2 regions of the Lactococcus sp. FSL K6-0773 genome follow, and region 2 is predicted to be linked to the other one. Evidence: riboswitches for the same ligand, from Rfam matches in the RefSeq annotation. Region 2 holds a riboswitch; the other holds the start of a gene.
What was found. A riboswitch is a leader RNA that binds a small molecule or an ion and turns the genes downstream of it on or off. The one in region 2 is predicted to bind FMN.
Positions count from the first base shown of each region.

Region 1: another riboswitch for FMN. It lies ahead of ribD (bifunctional diaminohydroxyphosphoribosylaminopyrimidine deaminase/5-amino-6-(5-phosphoribosylamino)uracil reductase RibD); the one in region 2 lies ahead of MHB61_RS02575 (ECF transporter S component).

Region 1 covers NZ_JBBOVF010000001.1:759,291-774,171, reverse strand. The annotation lists gene MHB61_RS03735 (hypothetical protein) at 1-338, shown strand, start outside; gene MHB61_RS03730 (hypothetical protein) at 688-1,011, shown strand; gene MHB61_RS03725 (hypothetical protein) at 1,030-1,452, shown strand; FMN riboswitch at 1,685-1,801, shown strand; gene ribD (bifunctional diaminohydroxyphosphoribosylaminopyrimidine deaminase/5-amino-6-(5-phosphoribosylamino)uracil reductase RibD) at 1,984-3,072, shown strand; gene MHB61_RS03715 (riboflavin synthase) at 3,072-3,722, shown strand; gene MHB61_RS03710 (bifunctional 3,4-dihydroxy-2-butanone-4-phosphate synthase/GTP cyclohydrolase II) at 3,731-4,927, shown strand; gene ribH (6,7-dimethyl-8-ribityllumazine synthase) at 4,955-5,419, shown strand; gene lspA (signal peptidase II) at 5,522-5,974, shown strand; gene MHB61_RS03695 (RluA family pseudouridine synthase) at 6,035-6,940, shown strand; gene MHB61_RS03690 (divergent PAP2 family protein) at 7,087-7,530, shown strand; gene MHB61_RS03685 (glycosyltransferase family 39 protein) at 7,670-9,292, shown strand; gene MHB61_RS03680 (glycosyltransferase family 2 protein) at 9,295-10,251, shown strand; gene MHB61_RS03675 (response regulator transcription factor) at 10,377-11,063, shown strand; gene MHB61_RS03670 (DUF2127 domain-containing protein) at 11,083-11,598, shown strand; gene MHB61_RS03665 (sensor histidine kinase) at 11,602-12,927, shown strand; gene MHB61_RS03660 (phosphatase PAP2 family protein) at 12,934-13,590, shown strand; gene glmS (glutamine--fructose-6-phosphate transaminase (isomerizing)) at 13,771-14,881, shown strand, end outside.
Region 2 covers NZ_JBBOVF010000001.1:514,859-529,739, forward strand. The annotation lists gene MHB61_RS02545 (metallophosphoesterase) at 1-285, shown strand, start outside; gene cbpB (cyclic-di-AMP-binding protein CbpB) at 316-777, shown strand; gene xerD (site-specific tyrosine recombinase XerD) at 755-1,471, shown strand; gene MHB61_RS02560 (segregation/condensation protein A) at 1,501-2,229, shown strand; gene scpB (SMC-Scp complex subunit ScpB) at 2,222-2,788, shown strand; gene MHB61_RS02570 (pseudouridine synthase) at 2,775-3,494, shown strand; FMN riboswitch at 3,592-3,728, shown strand; gene MHB61_RS02575 (ECF transporter S component) at 3,843-4,463, shown strand; gene MHB61_RS02580 (ABC transporter ATP-binding protein) at 4,612-6,429, shown strand; partial or broken gene MHB61_RS02585 (ABC transporter ATP-binding protein) at 6,413-8,239, shown strand; gene MHB61_RS02590 (helix-turn-helix domain-containing protein) at 8,360-9,118, shown strand; gene MHB61_RS02595 (hypothetical protein) at 9,134-9,322, shown strand; ribosomal protein L10 leader region at 9,393-9,518, shown strand; gene rplJ (50S ribosomal protein L10) at 9,544-10,059, shown strand; gene rplL (50S ribosomal protein L7/L12) at 10,129-10,494, shown strand; gene MHB61_RS02610 (hypothetical protein) at 10,606-11,283, opposite strand; gene wecB (non-hydrolyzing UDP-N-acetylglucosamine 2-epimerase) at 11,821-12,909, shown strand; gene MHB61_RS02620 (glycosyltransferase) at 12,899-14,881, shown strand, end outside.

The DNA of each region.
Region 1 (14,881 bases), 240 kb from region 2:
ATTTCACATACAATTTTTCTCAATTTGATATAGAATATCACAGGGCAAATCAAGATTTTGTGAGTTTCAGTTGGTATTTTTTTGAGAATACATATAATTTAGTCATTTCTGATAAAAACGATAATATTTACAGGGCCTATGAATTTAATCGTTCGGGTAGATTGTTATCAATTGATATAGGAGATAAGAGTCGAACGATTCCTACAAATAAGGATAAAGAGATTTTATCCTATTGGAAAAATAAACTTTATGGTGATATCGTTCAAAAGAGAAAAAAGCCAATAATCAATCTTCAGTGGCTCTATAATCGGTTAAATTATAAGAGGTTTAATTCATGAGTATGGTGAAAAAAAGAAGAGGTAAGTTTAGAAAAGTATTTTTGCCTATCCTAATATTTATTGTTTCTGTATTAATCATTATTGGATACGGGCACCATAATTTTAGGGTCTATTCAATTTATTATGCGCAGAATATTCCTCATAAATCAGGGACAGCCCCTGTTATGTGCGCCGTAATAGATAATCTGAATAGTATTTATATTCCTAACCTTAATGAAAAAAGTCGTTATGATAATTGGAGAGATGTAGTGAACACTGTAAGTGATAGGACAGGTGTGATTGAATATGATTTTGTGAACAATAGTATTCTGATAGGAAAAACTTTTAGGATTTAGAGGGGATATCTCCTTTGAATCAGGATAAATTTATCTCAGGTATAAATATGTATACAAGAAAGAAAATTGGATACGTTTTAAATTTCAATATCACAAAAAATAAATTAATAAAAGAATATAAGGTCTATTATAGTAATCAAGGGAGATTTGAAAAAATATTCATTATTGAAAATAACACCGAAAAAGGATTTAGTGTCACGGAGTATAAAAATAATTTAGCAACGATATCCAAACTTCAACAAAAATTATATGGTTCAATTATTCAAAAAAGCCAAGTTCCGTTGATAAATCTTCAAATGCTTTATAACTGGCTGAATTATAAGAGATTTAATTCATGAGAACAAAGGATGAAAATGATGAACAAAAATACACAGAAAACAGATACTACTCCGAAAAAGAAAAGAATTTTGCCATGGTTAATTCCTTTGATTGTGGGGATGATATTTTTATCTCTTGTGATTACCCTTTTTAGTGTTTCCAAAGTAGCGAAAATTTATCATCAGGTAGAAAAACAAGAGTTACTAGACGAGGTAACTCACACGATAAATAATGGGAAAAAGCAACTTGTAACTTCTCAAGGTTCAAATCCATTTTATATAGATATTAAAGCAAGTGAAAGTTGCACAGATACCATTGTTGTAACTTTGATAGTCGAAAATGATTATGTTTCTTATGTCAAAAATGATATGCCTATGATAAAAAAATGGATAATAGAGGGAATGGAGAGTGCAGAAGGAATAAAACTTACAAAATCAGAACATCATGGGTTAAAGAGATGAATTTTAAAATGAGATTTGTTTTAAAGGACAAGACAGGAAAAATTCTTGGGGGCTTTGATTATAAAATTAAATAATATTTAACTATAGTGGACTTTAATAAAGTAGGGTGATGTTCGCTTGTACTATCTGTCTGTGAACTTTTAATGTTTGATTTTAATTTGTTAACTTAAAGAATACGTTTTTATTTCTTGACAATCTTTAAATTTAAATGCTATACTTTAGCTACAATTGAATAAATCTTCAGGGCAGGGTGTAATTCCCTACCGGCGGTATAGCCCGCGAGCTGCTTGCAGCATGATTCGGTGAAACTCCGAGGCCGACAGTATAGTCTGGATGAAAGAAGATAATAAAACCATAATACTCTAGTCAGTATTATGTCTATTTAGCCTAAAACTCTGGAGTGAATTGATACAATTCACTCCATTTTTGGTTTTTTGAGCTGCTTTTTTGCTCAAAAAAAAATAGAAAATTTATCAAAAGACCCTGAAATTTTATTTTAGGGTCTTATTTTTTATTAGAAAGGATGAATAGATGAAAAAAGACGAATACTACATGGATTTAGCAATTGTACTTGCAAAAAAAGGAGGTGGTAATGTCAACCCTAACCCTCAAGTAGGAGCCCTTATTGTCAAAGAAGGGAGAATTATTGGTCAAGGTTATCATGAAAAATATGGGAAAGCTCACGCGGAAATCAATGCTTTTAAGGATTGTAACGAATCTCCCGAAGGAGCCACGCTTTATGTGACCTTAGAGCCTTGTGCGCATCAGGGAAAACAACCCCCTTGTTTTGAAGCGATTATAAAAAATGGAATTAAGCGTGTTGTTATCGGGCATTTAGACCCCAATCCCTTGGTTTCAGGAAAAGGAATTAAAGCAATGAGAGAAGCTGGAATTGAAGTTTCTCTCAATGTTTTAGAAAAAGAATGTGAAGAATTAAATAAAATTTTCTTTTATTATGTTAGTCAAGGGCTTCCCTATGTCATGATGAAGTATGCAATGACTTTAGACGGAAAAATTGCGACATCAGCAGGTCAATCAAAATGGATTACAGGTGAAATTGCAAGACAGAAAGTACATCAAGACCGTTCACGTTTTATGGCAATTATGATTGGTGTTGAAACGCTTATTTTAGATGATCCACAACTCTCTGTCAGGTTGGAAAATGGAAAAAATCCGATAAGAATCATTTGTGATACTCATTTAAGAAGTCCTTTGGCTTCCAAGATTGTTTCCACAGCTACTGAAATTCCAACGATTATTGCTACAGCTGAGTCTGACCCCGAAAAACAAGCTCCCTTTCTTAAAGCGGGTTGTGAAATTATCTTAGTTTCTTGCCTAGAAGGAAGATTGAATTTGAAAGAATTGACCAAAAAGTTAGGAGAAAAGGGGATTGACAGTATCATCTTGGAAGGTGGAGGAACATTAAATGCTTCGGCATTAAAAGCAGGGATAGTCCAAAAAGTTCAAACTTATATTGCCCTTAAAATATTTGGTGGAAAAGAAGCACCAAGTCCAGTTGAAGGACATGGAATCGAGCAACCCAATCAAGCCTATCTCCTAGAAGGGGCTCAAATAACCTATCTAGGAGAAGATATTTTATTAGAAAGTGAGCTTCTTTAATGTTTACAGGAATAATTGAAGAATTAGGGGAAGTGAGTCGCCTGCAAAAAAGAGAAAAATCCTTCAAAATTAGTATCCGTGCTTCCTTGATTTTAGAGGATATGAAACTTGGAGATTCTATTTCAACAAATGGTTTATGCCTGACCGTTTCTGAATTTAATCAAAAAGAATTTACGGCTGATATTATGCCTGAAAGTCTAAATCGCTCAAATCTTGGGACCTTAAATGTGGGTGCCAAAGTTAACTTAGAACGAGCGATGCCATTAAATGGCCGATTTGGTGGGCATATTGTGTCAGGGCATATTGATGGAGTTGGCCAGATTTTAGAAGTAAAAAAAGAAGAAAATGCCATCTGGTTTGAAATCAAAACGAGCTTAAATTTAATGAGATACACCGTCGAAAAAGGCTCGATTACGATTGATGGGATTAGTCTTACAGTTGCTCAGGTTAAGTCGAAATCTTTTAGTGTTTCCATTATTCCACATACGCTCAAAGAAACGATAATGGCAGATAAAAAAGTGGGTGATACTGTTAATTTAGAAAATGATATTTTGGGGAAATATATAGAAAAATTATGGGGCGATAGTAGTTCTTCGATGAAAGAATCTTCAGTAACTAAAGAAAAGCTATTTAACAACGGATTTTTATAGGAGATAAAATGTTCCAATATAATAAAGTAGAAGAAGCACTTGCTGCACTTAAAGCAGGGGAAATGATTATCGTTAGTGACGATGAAAATAGAGAAAATGAGGGCGACCTTATCTGTGCGGCCGAATTTATCAGTCCAGAAATAATTAATTTTATGGTAAGTGAGGCCAAAGGATTGATATGCGCACCACTCAGTGAAACTTATGCTAAGAATTTACAATTAGAAGCAATGGTAGAGAAAAATACAGATAATCATGGAACAGCTTTTACAGTTTCGGTTGATCATATTGAAACTAGCACAGGAATTTCGGCTTTTGAACGGGCCTTAACCATAAAAAAACTTGTTGATGCCGAGAGTTTACCAAGTGATTTTCGTAGACCAGGTCATGTATTTCCACTTATTGCCAAGAAAAATGGTCTTTTTGAGCGAAATGGTCATACTGAGGCTACGGTTGACTTGTTGCGTCTGGCTGGTTTAAAAGAAGTAGGTGTCTGCGTTGAAATAATGGACGAAGATGGAACAATGATGCATAAGGAGAAACTGAAGGAAAAAGCGCAAGAGTGGGGCTTGAAATATATCACAATTAAAGCTATTCAAGAGTATCTTAAGCAAAATGAACTACAAGTAGAACAGGTGACTAGAGCTAAACTACCGACGAAATATGGTATGTTTGATATTTTAGGATTTGTCAATAAAATAAATGGTGAGCACCATGTTGCTTTAGTTAAAGGAGATATTGGTGACGGTCAAGCTATTCTTTGCCGCGTTCACTCAGAATGCTTAACTAGTGATGCTTTTGGTTCTTTGAAATGTGACTGCGGTGGACAATTAGAAGAAGCATTAAAAAAAATAAATGATGAGGGGCGTGGCGTGCTTTTATATCTTCGACAAGAAGGACGTGGAATTGGTTTGATTAATAAACTTCGTGCCTACTCACTTCAAGATGAAGGACTTGATACGGTTGAAGCTAATTTAGCTTTGGGGTTTGAAGAAGATGAGCGAGAATATTCTATTGGAGCACAAATTTTAAAAATAATTGGGGTGAAATCATTGAAATTAATGACTAATAATCCGCAAAAGATTAATGATTTTCAAAAATATGGTCTAGTAGTTGAAGAAAGAGTAGCTCTCCAAATCAAAGATAACCCCTTTGACCTTGATTATTTAAAAGTAAAACAAAATAAAATGGGACATTTGTTTGACTAAAGTAAAATAGAAAGTAAGGATAGAAATATGACAATTATTGAAGGAAATTTAAGAACAGAGAATGCAAAATATGGGATTGTAGTTGCTCGATTTAATGAATTTATCAATGCAAAACTTTTGTCAGGAGCATTAGATGCACTCAAAAGACATGGAGTCCAGGAAGAAGAAATTGATATAGCATGGGTTCCAGGTGCATTTGAAATTCCCATTATTGCCCAAAAAATGGCGACTTCCAATAAATATGAAGCAATTATATGTTTAGGGACTGTCATCAGAGGCTCAACTTCTCATTATGATTTTGTTTGTAATGAAGTTTCTAAGGGGATTGCTCATGTTTCCTTAAACTCTAATATTCCGGTCATGTTTGGTGTACTAACAACTGAAAATATAGAACAAGCCATTGAGCGTGCAGGCACAAAAGCTGGAAATAAAGGTTTTGAAGTAGCGGTTGGAGCAATTGAAATGGTTGATTTAATGAGAAAGATTGGCTAATTTATCTATAAGTGCATTTATTTAAATGCGCTTTTTATTTTGAAATAGGATAAAAACTGTTCTAGCGAGCTATCAGATTGCGAAATATGCTATAATTAAAGCATGAAAAAACTACTGTCACTTGTTATTATCGTTGTCGGAATTGTTGCTGACCAAATTTTTAAAAATTGGATTGTTGCTAATATTCAGCTTGGAGATACAGAAAAAATTTGGCCTAATGTTCTTAGTTTAACTTATATCAAAAATGATGGAGCAGCTTGGTCTTCATTTTCAGGTCAACAATGGTTTTTCCTTATCTTAACACCGATCGTCTTAGTTGTTGCCCTTTGGTTTTTATGGAAAAAAATGGCACAAAACTGGTATTTTATTGGATTAACTTTAATTATTGCGGGTGCTTTGGGAAATTTTATTGACCGAATTCGTCAAGGATTTGTTGTTGATATGTTCCAAACTGAATTTATTAATTTTCCAATTTTTAATATTGCGGATATCTTATTATCTGTTGGTTTTGTTCTTCTTTTCATTGCAATTTTGACAGACAAAGAAACAAAATAAATTGATTAAAAAATCACTGACAGAAAGTTTTATTTAACATTTATAAAAAGGAAAACACACTTGCCTATCATAAAAATTAACGAAGAAAACAAAGGCTTACGTCTTGACAAGGCGCTTGCCAATCAAACAGAATACTCACGGAGCTTACTGACAGAACTTATCAAAAATGATAAAGTATTTGTTAACAGTGAAGCAAAAAAAGCAAAGTATAAAGTAAAAGTAGGGGACAGGATTGAATTTGAAGTTCCGGAAGCGGAAGTTCTTGATATTGTTGCTGAAGATTTGCCACTAGAAATCATTTATGAAGATTCAGATGTTGCAGTAGTAAATAAACCTCAAGGAATGGTAGTTCATCCTGCAGCCGGTCATGCTTCAGGGACATTGGTTAATGCAATCATGTATCATATCAAAGATCTTTCAAGCATTAATGGTGTAATTCGTCCAGGAATTGTGCATCGTATTGATAAGGATACGAGTGGTCTTTTGATGATTGCCAAAAATGATAAAGCACACGAAAGTTTGGCAGCACAATTAAAAGATAAGACTAGCAAACGTCGTTATTTAGCGATTGTCCACGGTGAAATTGCTAATGATAAAGGAACCATTGAAGCGCCAATTGGTCGTAATCTTAAAGATCGCAAAAAACAAGCCGTAGTTTCTGGCGGAAAACCAGCCGTGACTCATTTTGAGGTTTTAGAACGATTTTATGGCTATACTTTGATTGCATTACGCTTGGAAACTGGGCGTACACATCAGATTCGTGTACATATGAATTACATTGGTCATCCTGTGGCTGGTGATCCACTCTATGGGCCAAATAAAACATTGACACCTAATAAAGGGCAATTTTTGCATGCTGAAACATTAGGTTTTGACCATCCAACAACTGGTGAGTTTATGGAATTCCAAGTTGATGCTCCTGAGATATTCAATGAACAATTAGAAAAGCTTAGAGAACAAGTTTAAACTTGTTTTTTTTGTATTTAAAAAAGAACTATATTTACTGACAGACTTTCTGTATTTGTCAGCAAATCAGACATCAATAAAAGATAGATGATGTATAATAGAGTTACTGATAGTTAGTAGGTTTTTATTAGTAAAAGGAGACTATTATGAACTTTTTTAATCAGATTTTTCATAATCAAATTTTAATGACAGCCATTGTGAGTTGGGCTCTGGCTCAGTTAATTAAAATAATTATCGAACTTATTCGGACACATCGTATTAATTGGCAATTAATTTTTGCAACAGGTGGAATGCCCAGCTCTCATAGTTCATTGGTTGTTGCTTTGGCAACGGCTACTGGATTGAGACAAGGATTTGATTCATCGCTTTTTGCTATTGCTACTGTTTTAGCCTTCGTTGTTTTATATGATGCCCAAGGTATTAGAAGACAGGCAGGAAATCAAGCCAGAATTATTAATCGAATGTTACAAAATGTCGAAAATGCCGGAATCAAAGTAGATAAAAATTTAAAAGAATTATTGGGGCATACACCAATTCAAGTGATGGGTGGAACAATTTTAGGAATAATAGTTGCTTTAGTAATGAATTAAGAAAAAATTCTGTTGCAATCAGAGTCGTAAGCGTTAACTATAGTGTAGTTTATAAATGCGAAGTAAAAAATGAGAAATTATCATCTAAAAATTAAGGTTATTGTAAGAAACAAAAGCCAAGCTATGGTAAAATGGTAATATGAATAATATAGTATTTATTAAGTATAAAAAAGGATTCTGTCTTGCATTAATGATAGGAATCTTTCTTTTAATTAACGGGATTGCTATTTCTTTGACGCAAGTGTGGAACGCAGATCACATCATTGCGCTTTTGTTAGGAAATATTCTTTTAATAGCAGCCTATTTTTATTTTGTTGGAATTTATAAATTATCGAAAAAACTTTTTGACTCGAAGAATAAAAATGAAACTACTGACAAGTCTGTCAGTAAAATTGAGTTACTTACAGACTTGTCAGTAACAAAATATTATCGAATAAGCTTTTGGTTAGTAGCTTTGTTAACTTTTATCTTGCCGTTTCTTTTTATGATTCATGTGCCTGATAGTAAGCATGCTTGGGACTATTTCGTTATATTTAATTCTACGACAGAACTCCATGGTCAATCTTTTGGACTGTTACCTGAAACTGCTTCGCGTTTAGGATATTTTCTTCGTTATCCAAATAATCAATTTTTAGGGATTTTATTTAATCAAGTTTTCTCACCATTTGCAGGAAGTGTTGAACTAAAAATGTGGGTTGTGACAGCAGTGTCTGCACTGTTGACAAGTCTCGGAGTTTTAGCTGGAACCTTAAGTGTTAAGGCTTTGAGCGGGAAAAGACATGCGCTCTTATACAATGTTTGTGCTCTCGGGTTCTTACCTTTTTACGTTTATGGTGCACAACTCTATAGTGATACGATTACACTTCCTTTTGTATCCTTTAGTTTGTTGTTCTTTATATATGCCATTAAATCACAAAAAATAACTCAACAAGTTCTATGGTATTTTTTGGCAACAGTATTGGCAGTTATAGGTTATGAATTTAAGCCAACAGTGTTAATTGTGCTTATTGCTGTTTTGATTTTCCTTGGACTTAATAAAAAATGGAAACAACTTTTGCTTTTACTCCCAATGTTTGCTATTTTATTTGTTGGGGGACATTTCATGGTTAAAGCAACTATTGCGACCGAGCCAGCTTTTTCTCAAGAGGCTAATGAACGTCGTAATCTTCCGATGATGCACTGGATTGCTATGTCTTGGTCGCCAACTAATAAAACGGGTGGATTCAATAAGAAAGTGAGGCTTTATTCTGAATCTTTCCCAACTTATGAAGCGAAAAAAGAGGCTGATAAACAACTCTTCATAGACAATCTTAAGAAGATGGGACCTGTCGGAGTTGTGCGACAAATTGGACGTAAGTTGGCCTATACTTGGTTATATGGTGATTTGAACAGTTCGTTTTATACTTATCATCATGAAAATAAATTTATTAATCGTTACTTTGATTATTTATCAGGAACCTCATTTTCTTTGGATGGCCCTGGTAATATAACAGGTTGGTTTATGCTAAAGGCTGTTCAAACCCTTTATTGGATTGGCCTAGTTGTTTTACTGTGGCGTCAAATCTGGCGAATTTTAATCAGCAAGAGAAATTGGTCAAATCCCTGGTTTATTCCAGCTTTGGCCTTTGTTGGATTGAGTTTTTTCCTTATTCTATGGGAAACAAATTCACGTTACCTTTATCAATTTGCCCCTGTTATGATTGCTTTAGCAAGTTTAGGTTTAATAGATAAGCAGTTTAAAAAGAAAAAAATTAAGGAGTGAATATGACTAAGATTCTTTATATGGTCGTGCCATGTTACAATGAAGAACTGGTACTTGATGAAACTTCCGAACGTCTCAAGGCTAAATATGAACAATTGATTTCAAATAATATTATTAGTCCAAAAAGTAGAGTTGTCTATGTTAATGATGGCTCAAAAGATAAGACTTGGGAAAAAATTCAAGAAAAACATAATGAAAATCCGATGTTTAGTGGGATTAATCTCTCGAGAAATCGAGGACATCAAAATGCTTTGCTCGCTGGTTTAATGACCGTGAGAAATTTAGCAGATTGCGTTATTTCAATGGATGCAGATTTGCAAGATGATATTAATGCAATTGATGAAATGCTTGAAAAATTTGAAAATGAGAACTGTGATATCGTTTATGGTGTACGGGATAATCGGGACACTGATACAGTTTTCAAAAGAAGAACTGCTGGAGCTTTTTATAAATTAATGCAAGGTTTGGGGAGCCAAAGTGTTCCTAATCATGCTGATTTTCGTTTAATGAGTCGCCGTGCCCTTGACGGTTTAGCTCAATTTCCTGAACAAAATCTCTTCTTAAGAGGAATGGTTCCTTTGGTTGGCTATAAATCTGATATCGTTTATTATACACGTGGAGAACGTTTTGCCGGTGAAAGTAAGTATCCTTTGAAAAAAATGATTAGTTTTGCGCTGGATGGAATTACTTCAACATCAGCTGCACCGATGCGTTTGATTTTTTGGATTGGTTTAATTTGGTTTTTGCTAGCTATTGTAGGAGCAATTTATATTATTGCTCGCCATTTTATTAATGGTTCTGACGTTGCAGGTTGGGCTTCGACAATGCTGGCTATTGTTGGATTTGGTGGGGCTAATCTATTAGCTCTAGGTGTAATTGGTGAATATATCGGAAAAATCTTCTTGGAAGTTAAACAACGTCCTCGTTATTTGATTGAAGACTTCATTAACGAAGATTAAAAATGATAAATTATCATTAATTATTCAGAAAAACCGTATGGTTTTTTTGTTTTATGCTTGTTATAATGAGCAAGTAAATAAAAATTTTTGATTACATTTGCAATTAAAGAAAGGCGAGGTGCCAAATGAGCTACCATGTTTTGATTGTTGAAGACGAGCCGAGTCTCTCTGATTATGTCAAAAAAGAGTTGATTTTTGAAGATTATCAAGTTTCAACCGCTTTTGATGGCCTTTCTGCTTTGGAAATATTTGAAACTGCTAAGCCTGCTATTGATGTTGTTTTGCTTGATTGGATGATTCCAAAATTAGATGGCTTGACAGTGTTACGTCGAATGAAAAAAATTCAGCCTGATACACCAATTATCTTCTTGACAGCGTGTGATTATATTGGAGATAAAGTCGCCGGTCTTGATGCGGGAGCAGATGATTATATTACTAAACCTTTTGAAATTGAGGAGCTATTGGCTCGGCTGAGGTTGATTTTTAGGAAATGGTCAAATTCTTCTTCCAAGGTCTATGAACTTGATTACTTAAAAGTTGATTTAAGTGCTCATACAACAGAAGTGGCTGGTAAAACAGTCAATTTGACCCAAAGAGAATTTTCTTTGTTAAGCTATTTTTTAGAACATCGTGGTATAGTGGTAAGTCGAGCAGATATTTTGGATGATGTATGGGGCATGGATTTTGACGGTCAGGAAAATACCGTGGATGCTTATGTTCGCTACCTTCGTGCTAAAATTGATTTGCCAAATCATAAATCTCTCATTGAAACCGTTCGTGGTATAGGTTATCGTTTAAATAACGAAAACTGAGAGAGGAAAAGAGGTAGCCATGAATAAAGTGAAAAATAAAGAAGAATTATTAGATGTTAGTTTTAACACAATGCTTCTGGGTAAAAGTATTTTTGCTTTTGTTGAATTTATATCAGGTTTACTTTTAATCTTTGTTCCACTTGATTTAATTAAAGCAACTATTCACCATCTTGCACTGGCTATTTCTCTAAGCCCGTTCTCTACGATGATTACAAATGCAGGAGAAAGGCTGACCAATGATGCTACTTTATTTGCTATTGTATATTTACTTTTACATGGTGCACTAAAGTTGGTGACGTTGGCTCTGCTCTGGAAAAAGATTCTATGGTCATACCCCTTATCAATATTACTTTTAGTTGGTTTTATTCTTTATCAAATCTTTGAATTTTTTAATCATGGGTCAATTTCAATGCTCGTTTTATGTGCGGTTGACGTATTGATGATTATTTTAACCTTATTAGAATACCGTAAGTTAAAAGCACATATTTCAAAAGAGGGCTCATACTCTTCCTTAAAAAATAGTAAAGTAAATTAGCGAATGAAAGAAATAGAATCAAAAACAAGTGCCAAAATTATTACCGATACTTTTGTCCGTATTTTCTTAATTTTTAGTCTGTTGATTACAATCATTGTTTCCGGAATTGTTGCATTTACAAGTTTACAAATCCGTAAGAGTGAGGGAGCGGCACTTTTAAATTCCGTTCAAACGGCAGCAACTAATGGGCAAGTGAATTGGGATGAATTTAAACTTGATAGTGAAAAAGACGAAAAAGCTACATTTGTTCGACTGACAAGTCCTTCAGGTCAAAGAGAAGAGAGTCAAGGAACAACAAATTTTTTAAAATCACGAAAATCTTGGGGAAATTTTAGTCTATTAAGAGATGATATCTTTTTATATAGTTCAAAAACTTCTAAAAATGGAACCAAAGCCGAATTATGGTTGAATATAAATGTTGTAGTTAAATCGATGATTAGAGCTATATTAGTTATTATTGCTGTCATGATTTTCCTCTTTTTCCTTGCTTTGATTTTAATTCAAAAAGCAGCCAGAACGATTAGTCAGCCTTTGACAGATATTGTGGTGGCAACTGATGGAAAGGATGTTAAACAAGTTCCTGTCAGTAAAAATCCTCTTGAAGTTCATCAGTTAAGTCAAAGTTTCAATCGTTTGCTCAATCGACTGAATCAAAAAATTGAAAATGAGCAACAATTTGTCTCGGATGCTTCACATGAGCTAAGAACGCCAGTTGCTGCAATTCGCGGACATGTGAATTTACTCAAAAGACGTTGGCATGAACATCCGGAAATTGTTGATGAGTCACTTTCTTATATTGATGAAGAATCAATGAGAATGAAAGTTTTAATCGAAAATTTACTGACCATTTCTAGAGGAAATCATTTAGAAATAAAAAAAGAAAGAATTAACTTAAGTAAATTTACTGACAAAGTGGTCAGTGAAATTCAACTCGCGCTAAGACAAAAAATAAACTTTGATATCCAAACAGATTTATTTGTCAGCATGGATAAAATGGCGCTATACAAAATTATTATTATCTTTCTTGAAAATGCTGGAAAATATTCACCTTCCAACTCAGAAATTACAATAAATATTACTTTGGAAAATCATCAAGTTGATTTTCAGGTTGCTGACGAAGGTATTGGCGTTCCAGAAGAAGAAAAAGATAATATTTTTGAACGATTTTATCGAATTGATAAATCTCGTTCAAGTGAAATTCCTGGAACAGGACTTGGTTTAGCAATTGCGAAGGAATATGCACAATTGAATGATGCCAAAGTCTTTGTTTCAAATAATTCTCCGAAAGGGTCAACTTTTCATCTCCTAATGGAGTCTATAGAAAACTAATTAATTATGAATAAAAAAATCTATTATATTTCGGGTGCTATTACCACCCTTGCCTTTTTAATTTTAGCGCTCTTTGTTAAAATTGATTTTACTCATGGTCCATTTCCTTTTGATCGACCAATTCAAACTTGGGCTTTTCATTTACAAAGCTCTTCAGGACTCACTTACTTTTTCTCTCATATGACAAATATTTTTGGAGATAAAGGTGGAATAATTGTCGCAGTTCTACTTGCTTTGGTTTTATATCTTCTCTTTAAACAGAAAGAAGCGACAATCTGGTTTGCGGCAACAGTTGTTTTAAGCCTTGCTTTAAATACTGTTATTAAAGTAATTATTGGTCGAGAACGTCCTGATATTCATCGGTTAGCGGCTTTTGCAAATGAAGCTGGGAAAAGTTTTCCAAGCGGACATTCCATTTTTGCAACAATTATTTTTGGAAGTATTTTCTTTATCTGTCTAGGAAAACTTAAAAATCGTTCTTCTAAAATTTTATTAGGCATTTTATGTATTATATTAATTGCATTAATAATGTTTTCAAGAATTTTTGTAGGGGTACATTATCCAAGTGATACAATCGGCGGATTTCTCGAAGGAATTAGTATTCTATTACTTACTTACCCCACATATATTAAGTATCAAGAAAAATCTAAAAAAACCAATTGATATCAATTGGTTTTTATTAACGTCGAAAATAAATTATACCAATTATCGTCTTTTTGAGTTTTATTAGAAGTTTTATACTTGACAATGATAAATAAGTGTAATATAATGCTATTTATAAATAAATATTAGAAAAATAATTAACTATACCAATTTTAAGGGTGAGTTAAATGGAGCTTTATTATGTGTGGGATTGTTGGTGTTGTAGGTAGTAAAAATGCAACTGATATTTTGATGCAAGGACTAGAAAAACTTGAATATCGTGGTTATGATTCAGCAGGTATTTTTGTAAATGGTCAAGAAACAGCAGCAAAATTAGTTAAATCTGTCGGACGTATTGCAGACTTAAGAGGAAAGTTAGGGATTGATGTTTCAGGAACAGCCGGCATTGGTCACACACGTTGGGCTACTCATGGTAAACCAACGGAAGACAATGCTCATCCACATACTTCAACATCAGGTCGCTTTATTTTAGTACATAATGGTGTGATTGAAAATTTTGTTGAACTTAAAAACGAATTTTTGATGAATGATACTTTTAAAGGACAAACCGATACTGAAATTGCGGTTCATTTAATTGCTAAATTTGCTGAAGAAGAAGGACTATCAACACTTGAAGCATTCAAAAAAGCTCTAAGCTTAATTCAAGGTTCTTATGCCTTTGCTCTTATGGATAGCGAAGATGCAGAAGTGATTTATGTTGCCAAAAATAAATCACCATTATTAATCGGCCTTGGCGAAGGCTACAACATGGTCTGCTCAGATGCTATGGCGATGATTCGTGAAACGTCTGAATTTATGGAAATTCACGATAAAGAGCTTGTTGTGTTAACAAAAGATAATGTTACAGTTATGGATTACGAAGGTAATGTACTTTCACGTGAGTCATACACAGCTGAACTTGATTTATCTGACATTGGAAAAGGAACTTATCCTTTCTACATGCTCAAAGAAATTGATGAGCAACCCGCAGTTATGCGTAAACTCATTGCGACTTATGCAAATGAAGATGGAACAATGAAAGTCGATCAAGACATTATCAAAGGAATTCAAGAGGCTGATCGTATTTATATTATTGCCGCCGGAACGTCTTATCATGCAGGTTTTGGGGCAAAAATGATGCTTGAATCTTTGACAAATACACCGGTTGAACTTGGTCTTGCTTCAGAATGGGGCTATGATATGCCTTTGCTGAGCCAAAAACCATTCTTTATTTTCCTTTCACAGTCTGGTGAAACGGCTGACAGCCGTCAGGTTTTAGTAAAAGTAAATGAATTAGGACTTCCAAGCTTAA
Region 2 (14,881 bases):
TTAATTACACATGGTCATCTTTTTTATGTTGGTTTAGGATTAGACCGTTATTCTTATTTTGCTGAGGAAAAGAACGCAGATATCGCACTTTTTGGACATATCCATCAACCAGTAGCACAAAAAATTAATAATATACTTTATGTAAATCCAGGTTCAGTTGCACAACCTAGAGGGAAGTATGATATCAAAATGTATGCTATAATTGAGATTGAAGGAGAAGAGTTCAAAGTTTCATATCGAAATCTGCAACATGAACCTATCCCGGAACTACAGTTCAGACTCTAAGTCTACAAAGCTCTTTAAGGAGTAATTTGCATGATTGATAAAAAGATTGAGGATTTTATCTTGAATCAAAGTGAAACCTTTATGATTCCTGCCTCAAATGTTGCTGTACTTTATGCTGAGCATAATATTGCTCATGCCAAACTGATGCTTAGTCAGTATAAGTATTCACGAGTTCCAGTTTTAAATGAAAAAAAAGAATACGTTGGTGTTTTGGGTTTAACAGAAATCGTTGAATTTGAAATGGAACAGAATTTCTTTTTTGAAAAATTACATAATACATCAATTTCGGAAATAGTTAATAAAGATGTTCAAACAGTTGGACCATCAGTAACCTTGGAAGAGATGATGCACAAATTAATTAAGGAGCCATTTCTCCCAGTAGTCAAAAGACAGGAATTTATGGGGATTGTTGTTAGGCAAGAAATATTAAAGGCCTTTAGTGCCTTTGCTCACGACTTTACAAAATATTATGAAATTACCAAACGAGATTGACGAGTATTTAGCAAGCAGAAATTTTTCAGAGAATACTCGTTCAAATTACCATTATGATTTAGTTTCTTTGCAGGCTTTCTTTGAAGATAAGTCACTCACAACAGAAAACTTAGAACTTTACAAAATTCAAATTAGTAATCTTTCGCCAGCAGCACAGCGAAGGAAGATTTCGAGTGCAAATCAATATTTGCTTTTCCTGTATCAAAGACAAAAAGTTGACCAGTACTTTAAAATTAAACAAGTCGTTCAAAAAAAATCACAGACTGCTCAAAGTTATCATCCAATGATTAAGGAATTTCCTGAGTTCTATGGTCCTTTGACCTGTCCAGGACAATTTTTAGCCTTATTAATTTTAGAATTTGGTTTAAATTTTGCTGAGATACAAAAATTGAAATGGGAAAATTTTAATTGGAACTTTAAATATCTCACGATTGAAAAAGCCGGAATAAAACGAGTTTTACCAATTAGAGAAAAATTTGCCATAAGAGTTAAAGCCATTAATAATGCTGATGAATTATTCGCAAAATCTCGTCAATTTCTTTATACTGAATTGAAAAAATTTACGAACTATTCTTCCAAAGAAATTAGAGAACAGTATATCTTGCATCAGGTTAAAGCAGGGAAGTCAATTTATGAACTGGCAACTCTACTTGGTTTAACAACTATTACAACGCTTGAAAAATATTATAGATAGGAATTTACACTATTTTTATTATGTAAACTATGATTAAAGAAATCAATATAAAAATTAAAAACTTCGAGGGTCCTCTCGACCTTTTATTGCATTTGGTAAGTCAGTATGAAATGGATATTTTTGAAGTTCCATTGGTACCAGTTATTGAGCAATATCTTATCTATATTCAAACCATGAAAGAACTTGAATTGGAAGTAGCTGGAGAGTACATGTTAATGGCAAGTCAACTGATGTTAATTAAATCAAGAAGACTTTTACCGACAGTTACCGAAACTTTTATTGAAGATACAGAACAACTTGAGTATGATTTATTGGCTCAAATTGATGAATATCGGAAATATAAAATGTTGTCACAAGATTTAGATGAACTTCATCAGGAACGTAGTCATTTTTATTCAAAAGCTAAGACAGAAATTATCACTGATGAAACTGTACTTTTGCAGGATAAATCTGCTTTAGATTTATTTCTAGCTTTTACTAAAATTCTTGAGTTGCAAAGACAACATTTTCAAGACGAGAACACAAAAATAGCAGCTGAGAAATTTACAATCGCTGATAAGATTTTAGAGTTAAGTACTAGATTTACAGAACAAAAAATATGTAAATTTTCAGATTTATTTTCTAGCTCTACTAATAAAGATGAACTCGTCACCACTTTTATGGCTCTTTTAGAATTAATCAAAAATCAACAGATTTCTTTTTCTCAAGGAGAGCTTTTTGGAGAAATTATTTTAGAAAGAAAAGAAACTAGTGAATAAGACAGCAAGTTGTGAACTCTTACTTTTTGTATCTGGCGAAGCTGGTTTAACTTTGGCAGAATTGTCAGCATTGACAGAAATGTCTAAACAAGCTTGTCAGCAACAAATTGATTACTTAAAAGAAAAATATCATTCTGATGAAGAATCTGCTTTAACGATTATTGAAACTGCAGGTAAATATCGTATGGCTACAAAAGAAGAGTTTGCAGAAATTCTTAAAAACTATGCCAAAACTCCTCTTAATCAATCTTTGTCAAAATCAGCTCTTGAAGTTTTATCAATTATTGCTTATAAGCAACCTTTAACTCGACTCGAAATCGATCAGCTCCGCGGAGTGAATTCCTCAGGTGTTCTCTCAACACTTCGTGCTTTTGATTTGGTTGAAAAGGTCGGGCAAGTTGAAGCACCAGGACGTCCAAGTCTTTATGCAACAACTGATTTTTTCTTAGACTATATTGGGATTAATCATTTAGATGAATTACCTGAAATAGATGAGTCAAGATTTATCGCAGAAGAACAAACCTTATTTAACGAAAGTGAAGAAAATGAGAATCAATAAATATTTGGCCCATGCAGGTGTGGCAAGCAGACGTAAAGCAGAAGAACTAATTTTAGCGGGAAAAGTAACGGTAAATAATGTTCCAATGACAAACTTGGGTTATCAAGTTTCAACTGGAGATATCGTTGAAGTTAATGGAGTAGCAGTTTATAACGAAGAACCCGTTTATTATCTTCTAAATAAACCAAGAGGCTATATTTCTTCAGTTAGCGATGACAAAGGACGTCAAACGGTAATGGATTTAATGCCTCAAGTTAAAGAACGGATTTACCCTGTGGGACGTTTGGACTGGGACACAAGCGGTTTGCTTTTGCTTACAAACGACGGTGAGTTTACGAATATGATGACTCACCCACGTCATGGCGTTGATAAGGTATATGTTGCTAAGGTAGAAGGCCAAGCGAACAAAGAAAACTTGCGTCCTTTAACTTTAGGTATGACTATTGAAGGTAAAAAAGTTAGTCCCGCCCGTTATGAGATTATCAAACAAGAGAAAACAAAAAATCATTCGATTGTTAGTTTAACTATCCATGAAGGACAAAATCATCAAGTTAAAAAAATGTTTGCGGCTGCAGGACTTCCAGTACAAAAATTGAGTCGTATTCAATATGGAACTCTTACATTGGATGGACTTCCAACAGGACAATTTCGTCGTTTGAGTAAAAAAGAAGTTTCTCAATTGATTAATGCAGCCCAAGGAAATTAAGTGATTATTATAAAAGACAATTCTGGTAAAGAGTTGTTTTTTTATTTCTTAAGCAAATCTTATTCTTGATAAGCAAACTATTTTTGTGCTATAATAAAAATATCTTCAGGGCACCGTGTAATTCGGGACCGGCGGTAAATAGGGCTTTGACCTTATGACTCCGCGATTCGCTACGGCGATTGAAGCAGTGAGAATCTGCTAGCGACAGTAAAGTCTGGATGGAAGAAGATGAACAATTTTTGTAGTGTAATCAACTTCGGTTGGATTACTGTTTTTAGCCAAACCAAAAATGTCTATCAACTTCCTCGAAATTTGAAGAATTATTTTCTCATATTTGGAGGTTTTTTTATGTCTAAAACACGTCGGATGGTGTTAATTGCCATGCTTGCTGCATTATCAACAATCTTATTATTGCCGATTTTGCAGTTTCCGCTATTGCCTGGAATTGATTTTATGAAAGTTGAACTCTCAATCATTCCAGTACTTATTGGAGTCTTTACTTTGGGATTGGGTGATGGATTTATAATCCTCTTTATTCGCTCTATCTTATGGTATCTCCTATTTAATCAAGGGCCATCAACTTGGATTGGTGTGCCGATGAACTTCATTGCTTTGGGAATCTTCATGGCAATTGTTTGGTTCTTTACAAAGAAAAAATTCTCAATCAAAAACTATACAGTTGGTGTGGTTTTAGCAGCCATCGCATCAGTTCTTGTGATGATGGTATTGAATGTTTTCTACGCACTCCCTCTCTATCGTTTAGCTGCTGGCTTCGATGTTGATAAGATTTTTGTTGGAGCAACTCATCTTTTTAATATGGGTTCTCTATCAGTTACTTTGAATCCAACTTATCTTTTAACAGTAGTTTTACCTTTTAATGCTTTGCAGTACATCATCTTTGCTCTGGTATTTGGATTGATTGTTGCAGTGTTCAAGAAAAACAAAGTCGTAAAATTTTATAATGCTTAATAAAAAAAGAAATTTCATTGATTTGAAGTTTCTTTTTTTATTTAAATAGTAAATAAGTGGGAATCTCAATTCATATAGTCTGTTTTAAACGCTTTCTTTATGGTATACTAATATTTAGAATATTATAAAATAAAATGGAATAGACTGTATGAAAATTTTTAAAGATTTATGGTGGTTTTTTAAGGCAGAGAGAAAAGGTTATGGCGTTGGTCTATTAGCCCTTTTTATTGTTTCGTTAACTCACTTGATTCCGCCTTTAATTATCGGAAAAATTATTGACCATATTGTTAAGCGTAACCTGACTTTACCCTTAATTTTGAGTTTTTCTGGTATTTTATTGATCACTGCACTCGTTGAATATGGCTTTCGTTTTCTTTGGTCTAAAAATATTTGGGGTGAAGCCTTTAAACTGGAAAAAATAATCCGTAGTCGGCTTTTTAGGCATTTTTTAAGAATGGATACCCTTTTTTATCAGAGAAATCGGACTGGCGATTTGATGGCTCATGCGACAAATGACCTACAAGCGATACAGAGTGTTGCTGGACTTGGTGTTTTGACTTGGGCAGATTCTTTAATGACGGGCGGGATGACAATCATTGCTATGCTCTTATTTATCGACTGGCGTTTGACGATTATTGCTGTCCTTCCTTTGCCTTTACTCGCGCTAGTATCTAAAGTTTTAGGGGATAAAATTCATGTAAGTTTTGAACATGCCCAAGAAACCTTCTCTGAAATGAATGATAAAGTCCAAGAATCGATTACAGGAATGAAAGCAATCAAATCTTTTGGTGAAGAAGAACAAGATATGGCTGATTTCCAAGTTAAGTTAGATAATATTGATAAAGCCTTTATCAGGGTCAATTGGATTGACTCAATGTACGATCCTTTAATCACTTTAATTGTTGGTTTATCTTATACTTTAACCATTCTTTTAGGGGGCTACTATGTTGTTCACCATGTTTTAACGATTGGTCAGTTAGTTGCTTTTATGACTTATATCGGAAATTTGGTCTGGCCGATGTTTGCTATTGGTGTTCTTTTTAATGTTATTGAACGTGGAAGAGCTTCATACAGTCGAGTAGAAAAATTATTAGCTCAAAAAGCGGAATCAAAAATTTCTGAAGGTACTTTGAAAATGCCAAAAGAAGGTCAACTCCTTTTTGATATTGAAAGTTTTACTTATCCAAATGAGAATGAAGGGCGCAATTTGGAGAAAGTTCAATTTAATTTAAAAGAAGGTCATGTTTTAGGTTTGGTCGGACGAACAGGTGCAGGAAAATCAACGATTATTAAACTTTTAATGAGAGAGTTTGACCATTACAAAGGACATATTACTTTTGTTGACCATGATATTATGGATTATCAATTAGATGAATATTTGCCAGCGATTGGTTATGTTCCGCAAGAACATTTTCTATTTTCGATGTCTGTCAGAGATAATATTCGCTTTGCTAAGATGTCAGCGAGTCAAGAAGAAGTTGAAATTGCAGCTAAAACAGCTGGAATTCATGATGATATTATTGCTTTTCCTGAAGGTTATGATACTTTGGTTGGCGAGCGTGGCGTTTCACTTTCTGGTGGACAAAAGCAAAGGTTATCTATTGCGAGGGCGCTACTTATTCAGCCTAAATTATTGATTTTAGATGATGCGCTGTCAGCTGTTGATGCCAAGACTGAACAGTTAATTTTGTCAAATTTGAAGGCCTTACGTCATGAAAGTTCAACGTTAGTTGTCAGTCACAGATTGTCATCAGTAATGGAAGCTAATGAAATTCTCGTACTAGATGAAGGAAAAGTGATTGAGCGTGGTTTGCATGAAGATTTGATTAAATCTGGAGGTTGGTATGCTCAAATGTGGCAAATGCAACAGATTGAAAGTCATTTGACAGCGAATGATGAAGATGAGAATTTACTGACAGGATCGTCAGTAAATCGGGAAGGAGAAGAAAATGGAGAAATCTACTGACAAAATGTCTGTCAGAGAAAGTTGGCAAGTTTTTAAATTTATTTTCAAATTCTTATTACCTTTCAAAAAGTATTTCGTTTGGGCTTTTGTTTTTAGTGTAATTACAACTGCTCTGGCTTCACTTATGCCTTTTGTTTTGTCCGTTTTTATGGATTCTTATTTGACACCTATGAAAGCGACTGACCAGATTATTTTCTATTTTGCAGGTCTTTATTTGATTTTAGCAATAATCAATTCAATAGCTTTCTTTTTCAAATGGAATTATCTGCAAAATGGTTCGATTTTTGTTAATCAATACATTCGTAAGAAAGTTTATCGAAAAATTCATCAGCTAGGCATGCGATATTTTGACCAAAAACCGACGGGTTGGTTAATCACCAGAATCACAAATGACACCGATTTATTTGATTTCTGGCAGACTTTGTTTAATGCATTAACAAGTTTGCTTTCTATTATCATTGCCTTCATTGCTTTGTTTATTATTGACCACCAAATTGCGCTTGTGATGTTGTTGATTCTTCCCCTATTGATTTTGGCAGTATTGATTTATTAAAAAGTGAGTACAAAAGTTTATCAAGCCATGCTTGCTAAGCGTTCAGAATTGAATACGAAATTAAATGAATACATTTCTGGGATGAGAATTATTCAACAATTTCGTCAAGAGAGCAGACTAGGAAATGAATTTGAAAAAACAAATGATGAATATTATGGTTATCGAAAACGAGTGATTCAGATTAATGGGATTTTGTTGAGCCCTTTGGTTAATTTTTTGATGGCCATCTCAATTGTTGTTGTCTTGTTGATGTATTCTAATCGAAGTCTACATGCAGTGGTTGAGGCTGGTTTAATTTATGCTTTCATCAGTAATGTACAAATTTACTTTAATCCTATTTCAGGATTGATGGATTCTTTATCAAACTTTTCAAATGGATTGGTGGCCTCTAGTCGCATTAAGACAATCATGGAAGAAAAAGAATTTGCGCCACAACAAGGAATTTCAACTTCTGTCAGTAAAAATGTTGATGAAAAATTTACTGACAGAAAATCTGTCAGCAATTCTCCAATCATTCAAGAAGGAAAAATTGAATTTCGCAATGTCAGTTTTTCATATGACGGAGAACATCAAGTTTTGAAAAATATCTCATTCATTGTGAATCCTGGAGAAACGCTTGCTTTTGTAGGTCATACAGGTTCAGGAAAATCGAGTATTATTAATGTTTTCATGCGCTTCTATGAATTCACAGAAGGTCAAGTTTTGATTGATGATCAGGACATTAGAAGTTATTCAAAAGAAGAACTTCGGAAAAAAATTGGTTTAGTATTGCAAGATTCCTTTATGTTTGTTGCGTCAGTTACTGACAATATCAAAATGATGAATCCACAGATTACTGACCAAGCAGCCAAAGAAGCGGCTCGATTTGTTCAAGCTGACAAATTCATCAAGGATTTGGAAAATGGTTACGAAACCAAAGTAATTGAAGGTGGAGCTGCCTTCTCGGCCGGTGAACGTCAATTAATTAACTTTGCTCGAACGATTGTGCGTAATCCGAAAATTCTCTTATTAGATGAAGCAACAGCCAATATTGATACTGAAACTGAAGCGCTTATTCAAGAAGGTCTGATAAATATGCGACAAAATCGAACGACAATGGCAATTGCTCACCGTTTATCAACGATTAAAGATGCTGACCAAATTTTAGTCTTGAACAAGGGAGAAATTATTGAGCGAGGAAATCATGACCAACTTTTAGAGCTTAATGGTTATTATGCAGACATGTATCGAATTCAAACTTTACAAAAAGAACTATGAAAAACCACTGATAGCAGCGGTTTTTCATTTATCAGTTTTTCTGATAAAAAATATTGACAAAAAATAAAATAAACGATATAATATAAGAAAGATTGATAAAGAATCGGGAAGGGAGAGTTTATGAATTTTGGTCAGAACTTAAAAAAATTAAGAAAAAATGCAAAATTGACACAGAGTCAATTAGCAGAAAAGCTAGGAATGAAGCAAAATGCTTATGTACTTTGGGAACAAAAATCAACCAACCCAACGTTAGAAATACTAGAAAAACTCGCAGATATCTATGATTTACCTATTCAAGAATTAATCAAAGAAACTGATAATAATGCAGAAAAACAATTAATCGATAATTATCGTTCACTGACAGGAGAACAACAAGAATCAGTTATTAATTTTACGGATTTTCTCATTGAACAAAATAAAACAGAGATTATTAATTTGAAAACCTACAGACGTTCTTCTTTAGATTATGCCATTGTTGAAGATGAAGAATTATCGGCAGGTTTTGGTCAATCTCAAAGCAATACAGGGGGGCATTACAAAGCTTACACATCTGAAACTCTTGGTCGATATGATGGTGCAGCTAGAGTAAAAGGGGAATCGATGGAACCTGAATTCCCTAATTTTTCTATTGCAACATTCTTACACACGGGTTTCGGTCGGAGTGGGGATATTTACGCCATTGCTGAAGGAGATTTGGGCGAAGAACGTTTGTATATCAAACAAGTATTTGAAGAAGAAGATGGACAATTTAGAATTCATTCACTCAATCCAGATCCACAATACAAGGATTTTTATCTAGGACAGGAAGATAATTTCCGAATTATTGGACCAGTAGTTGATAATTTTGAAGAAATTGAAGAATCACAGATTATAGATTAAAATGAGGGCTTAAAAATGAATTGGATAAGAGAAATTTTACCAATACTGGGAATTGGATCAATTTTTGCAATTGCTTATGAATTAGTTTTATGGCTTTCACAGAAATTGATAGAAAATGATAGCAAAGAGAAAATAAAAAAGGAAAAAAAGATTGTTAATGTCAAATTTTTTCATCTTTCAAAAAACCAAAAGAACATTGCATGAACTAAAATAAAAAAGAAAAAAGAATAAGTTTAGTCTTGCAATTTCAGAAAAACTTTGATATACTTATTTACGGTTCTAAAAGAACTGACCGAAGACAGTAGGGGACGAAAGTCATAAACTTCCTACCGAGGACAAATATCAAAATGATAATTGAACTCTCTATGTCTTTTGTGTGTAGAGATTTTTTATTTCTACAACCAAAATAAAATGGAGGTAAAAAAATGAGCGATTACAAAGTAAATGAAGCAACAATTGCTAAGAAAGCAGAATTGGTTGATGTTTACGCACAAAAAATGACTGAAGCAGCATCTATCGTTGTTGCAGATTCACGTGGTTTGTCAGTTGATCAAGATACTCAACTTCGTAAACAACTTCGTGAAGCAGGCGTTGAATTCAAAGTCGTTAAAAACTCAGTTTTGCGTCGTGCAGCTGAAAAAGCTGGTCTTGAAGGTTTGTCAGAAGCATTCTCTGGCCCATCAGCAGTAGCATTTTCTAACGAAGATGTTGTAGCACCAGCAAAAGTTTTGGCTGACTTTGCAAAAGATGCTGAAAATCTTGAAATCAAAGCTGGTGTTATCGAAGGTAAAGTTTCTTCTAAAGAAGAAATCCAAGCTATTGCGTCTCTTCCAAGCCGCGATGGACTTCTTTCTATGCTTCTTTCAGTGCTTCAAGCACCTGTCCGCAACGTGGCTCTTGCAGTCAAAGCTGTTGCAGAAAAAGAAGAATCAGCTGCTTAATTATAAGCAACATTACTTATATCGGCGGATTTACGCAACAAACTAAAAAATTAATAGGAGAATATTAAAATGGCATTGAACATTGAAAACATCGTTGCTGAACTTGAAAACGCAACAATCCTTGAACTTTCTGAACTTGTAAAAGCAATCGAAGAAAAATTTGACGTAACAGCAGCAGCTCCAGTTGCAGCAGCAGCAGGTGCTGGTGATGCAGCAGCAGCTAAAGATTCATTCGACGTTGAATTGACATCAGCTGGCGACAAAAAAGTTGCAGTAATCAAAGAAGTACGTGGAATCACTGGTCTTGGACTTAAAGAAGCTAAAGAACTCGTTGATGGTGCACCAACAATGATCAAAGAAGGTCTTTCTGAATCAGAAGCTAACGAAGTTAAAGAAAAACTTGAAGCAGCTGGTGCTTCAATCACACTTAAATAAGAATTTTATTCTTGTTTAAAAAGAAAATTGAATATTATCGATTTTCTATTAAAAATACTACCAAGTCTTTTCTTGGTAGTATTTTTTTTGCTATCTATGAGTCTCAAATTTTCAAAATTCTTCTTCAAATAGAGCAATAAGTTTAACTGCCCCAATACCAGCAGGGATAATCGTATATGGTTCAAAAATTGTTTGTTCAGTTGAATCGACAATGCTTGTCCAACCGGCAAAGTCATAGCCACGCAACTCGGGTTTTAGATAGGGAATGAAATTTTTTTCAACTGTTCGTACATCTGAGGGGTGGGTCCAAGAGAGTTCGACCTTGTTTATTGTACGAGAAGAATAGCGAATTTCGTATTCTAAAGGAGTCCACTGGGCATATAAATCATATTCTTTACCAACATTTTGAAGATAATCACCTGCAGTCCAAAGGAAATCGGGGCTTATTCCTGTTTTGTGCAAGGCAGAATTTTCACCAGCGTAGAGTGCAGCTTGCTCGCGGGAGATATTATGCGGGATCACATAATGACTATCGCGAACAATTTTCCAACCTTCAAAGTGGTAACCAGGCAGAGTGAGCGAAAAATCAGCAATTTCATGTTCTGTTTGACTAGAGTCTGAACTGATTGCCAATCCGACTTGTCGCTTATTATCAAAAATAGGCTGATAATCTTGTCTATTTTCAAACTTGACAGATGGACTAGTGCCACTATTTTTAATAAAGTTTTTCATTTTATCAGTGATGTTAAAATAATAGTTAAAAGTTGTTGATTGCTTGTTTGGATTCATAGGAGACTCCTTTCTCATCATTCAAAAATTAAAAAGTAAAACCACAATTTATAATTATAATCTTATTTTATAATATTTTAATTATAAACGAAAATGATTTGTGTATCTTTAATGTGAAGAGCTTACTGTTAATTTCAATAATTGTTTAGAGGTTAATGAATATCTTGTCTTTTCAGACTTAAAAATAAATCAAAATTCACAAAATGTCAATTGAATATATTTTAAAGAAAGAGAATTTATCTCTTTTTTTTTTTGACAATGACTGTCTACGAAAAATGAATAAAGTGCTAATGAAAATCTATTTTGTCAGATTTAATCAATAATTGTCAGCTAATAATTACAAAATTAATTGATTTATGTATTTTATTAATAGATTAATAGGCTAATAAATTCCAAATTTAATCTTATTCCATGCAATATATTTGCTCTTGAAACCAATATCTATTAGAATAGAAGTGAAGTAGGTAATAAACTACAACAGGAATAATTTTAGATGAAGCAAAAAGTATATTTATAAAAATAGATGGTGAGGTAGAGATGAAAAAGTTACTCTTTATATTTGGGACTAGGCCAGAATTTATTAAAGTTTATCCAGTAATCCAAGAGGCGAAAAGGCAAGGCAATCCAATTGTTCTGGTTAACACAGGGCAGCACAAAGAAATGCTCAATGAACTTTTAGATGAATTTTCTGTGGAAGTTGATTACGATTTAAAAATCATGGAAAAATATTCTGGTTTATCAGAAATTGTGGCAGGATCAATTAGCGGTCTTGACCCAATTATTAAAAAGGAACAACCAGATGTCATCTTAGTTCATGGTGATACTGCAGCTACTTTGGCTGGAAGTTTGGTTGCTTATTTTAATCAGATAAAGTTGGCACATATTGAAGCAAGTTTGCGAACTTACAATAAATTTTCACCATTTCCTGAAGAAATGAATCGTCAAATTGTTGGTTTGATGGCTGATTATCATTTTACACCAACAGAAATGACGAAAGAAAATCTTTTAAAAGAAGGTAAGCCGAAAAATCAGATTTTTGTAGTTGGAAACAGTGCTATTGATATGTTTCAGTATACTTTAAAGGATGATTATACAAATGAAGCTTTATCATGGCAAGCTGATAAGAAAATGATTTTAGTGACGGCTCACCGTCGTGAAAATTTGAGTGATTTAGAAGAAATTTTTGATGGAATTGCAGAGATTGCTGATGAATTTAGAGAAACACATAAAATCATTTATCCAATTCATATGAATCCAATCATTCGTGAAAAAGCGCAAAAATTACTGGAACATAGTAATATTAAAATCATTGACCCGCTGGATAAAATTAACTTTCATAATGTGATGCGTCATGCCGAGTTGATTTTAACTGATTCTGGTGGAATTCAAGAAGAAGCGGCTTTCTTAGGGATTCCAGTGCTTGTTTTACGTGATACAACTGAAAGACCCGAGGGTGTACTGGCTGGTACTTTAAAACTTGTGGGGACTTCAAAAGAAAATATTGTTAATGAGACTAGGACTTTACTGACAGACAAGACTAAATATGAAAGGATGTCAGGAAGTAAGAATCCTTATGGTGACGGAACAACTTCCTTGCAGATTGTTAATATTCTAAATGAAAAATAAAAAAATTAATTTAAAGTCTTTCCAGTCTGTCTGTCTCATTTTTATCTTCCTTTTTAATTTTGAGTTTATTTTCCGCTTATCAAATTTTACTTCTAGAGAAAAATTCTTTACCATTTTCTTTTTTGTGGCTCCTTTGATGCTTAGCTCATTTTTTATCATTACGGATAGCGAAAAAATTCCGAATTCAGTTAGAAATTTGAGTATTCTCGGTGTCTTTGGTTTCCTGATGTATGGTTCCAATCGCTTAATCGTTTCCTTGACTTACCTCATAGGTGGGGAACATGCTGTTCCACAGTTATTTCCCTTCCGATTTTTGATTGCTATCTTCATTTTACTTTGTTGTGCTTTAGCTTATTATGTTTCAACAAAGAAGATGTTAATTTATAAATTGGCAACATTGATTGCTTCTTTGTGGTTCGTTACATTGCCAATTATAACGATTCAATTCATTATTAAATTCTTGGTTGAACATCAAGGGTTTGATTTCTCGATTGTCAGTAATATGGATATCAGGTATCTGATTGTACCATTTATGCCAATCATGTATTTGAGTTTTTGTAAATTTAGTGGGATTGATGCCAAACAATTAGGAAAGAATATCAAATATACGGTTTATGTGCTCTTAGTTGTCTACATCGTTGCATTAATCGTTTATTCAGGAACTCAAGTAAATATTACCTTTAATTTTGCTCAAGAAGGTTTCTTTAATAGCATTGAGCTTAATTATAATGTCTTTTTGGCACATTGGATAGAAGGATTGACTGTATTTTCTCAATTCGTCCTACCAATTATTGCTTTTGCTTTAGTTATTGGATATAAGGGAGAAAAATCAAAGAAAAAGATACTGTCATTAAAACCAATTTATGTATTAATACTGGTTGCTCTGGGAGTTTATGCTTATCTTTTCCTTCTTAATCCACCAACTAATTTTATTCATTTTAATAACAAAATTTTTAATAGTTATTTTGCGCTACAAATTTTTGAAGTTGTTGTGATTATGCTTTTGACAATCTATACAGGTTTGAAAAAATTTATCAGACCAAGAACGAAGATATTGCTATATATTGGTTCAAGCTTGCCTTTCCTCTATTTATATATTGTAAGATATCATTATTGGAAACAAAGTTATTTGGTTTTTGATATTTTTGACCGTATCAATTATATTTTCTTTCTTTTTTCAATTTTTGTTTTTCTTTATTATACTGTGGAAGTCTTCATTCTTTGGTATTCTTATAGTAAAAGACAAAGAATTAACGCTCTTACTTTAAAAAATGAAGGACTAAAAAAGCAGTTCCATATCTATGTTTTAATCCCATGTCTGAATGAAGAATTAGTGATTCAAACAACTTTAAAAAGTATTTTAAAAAATGATTACGAAAATCTAGTGGTAACTGTTATTGATGATGCAAGTGATGATCGGAGCTTAGAAAAAATTTCTGAAATTCAAGATTCTCGATTGAATGTTCTAAGACGTATTAAACCTAATGCGCAAAAAGGAAAAGGGACGGCTTTGAATTGGGCTTATTATCAAATTAGTGAACAAATTCAAGAAGCTGGAATTGCTCCGGAGGATGTTCTTATTGCGATAATTGATGCCGATACAAAACTTGATAACAATTATTTTGAAAAAGTAAATATGGCTTTCAATCATGATGCTAAGCTTACTGGTTTGCAATCCAAGGTTCGTGTTGCCAATTTGATTAAAGATGCTTCACAAGACTTGGAATTTTCTGAAATTATCAATGCGACACAGATGTTTCGGACTTTGACCAATACAGTTGCTTTTGGTGGAAATGGACAGTTCTGTAAATTAAGTACTCTTCAGGCATTGAATGAAGACCCTTGGACAGATTCACTTGTTGAAGATTTTGATTTATCAACTCGTCTCTTTCTGTCAGATATTGAAGTTAAAAATGCTCAATTTGATGATATTTACATTGAACAGACAGGGATTATCAATGATAATGAAGCT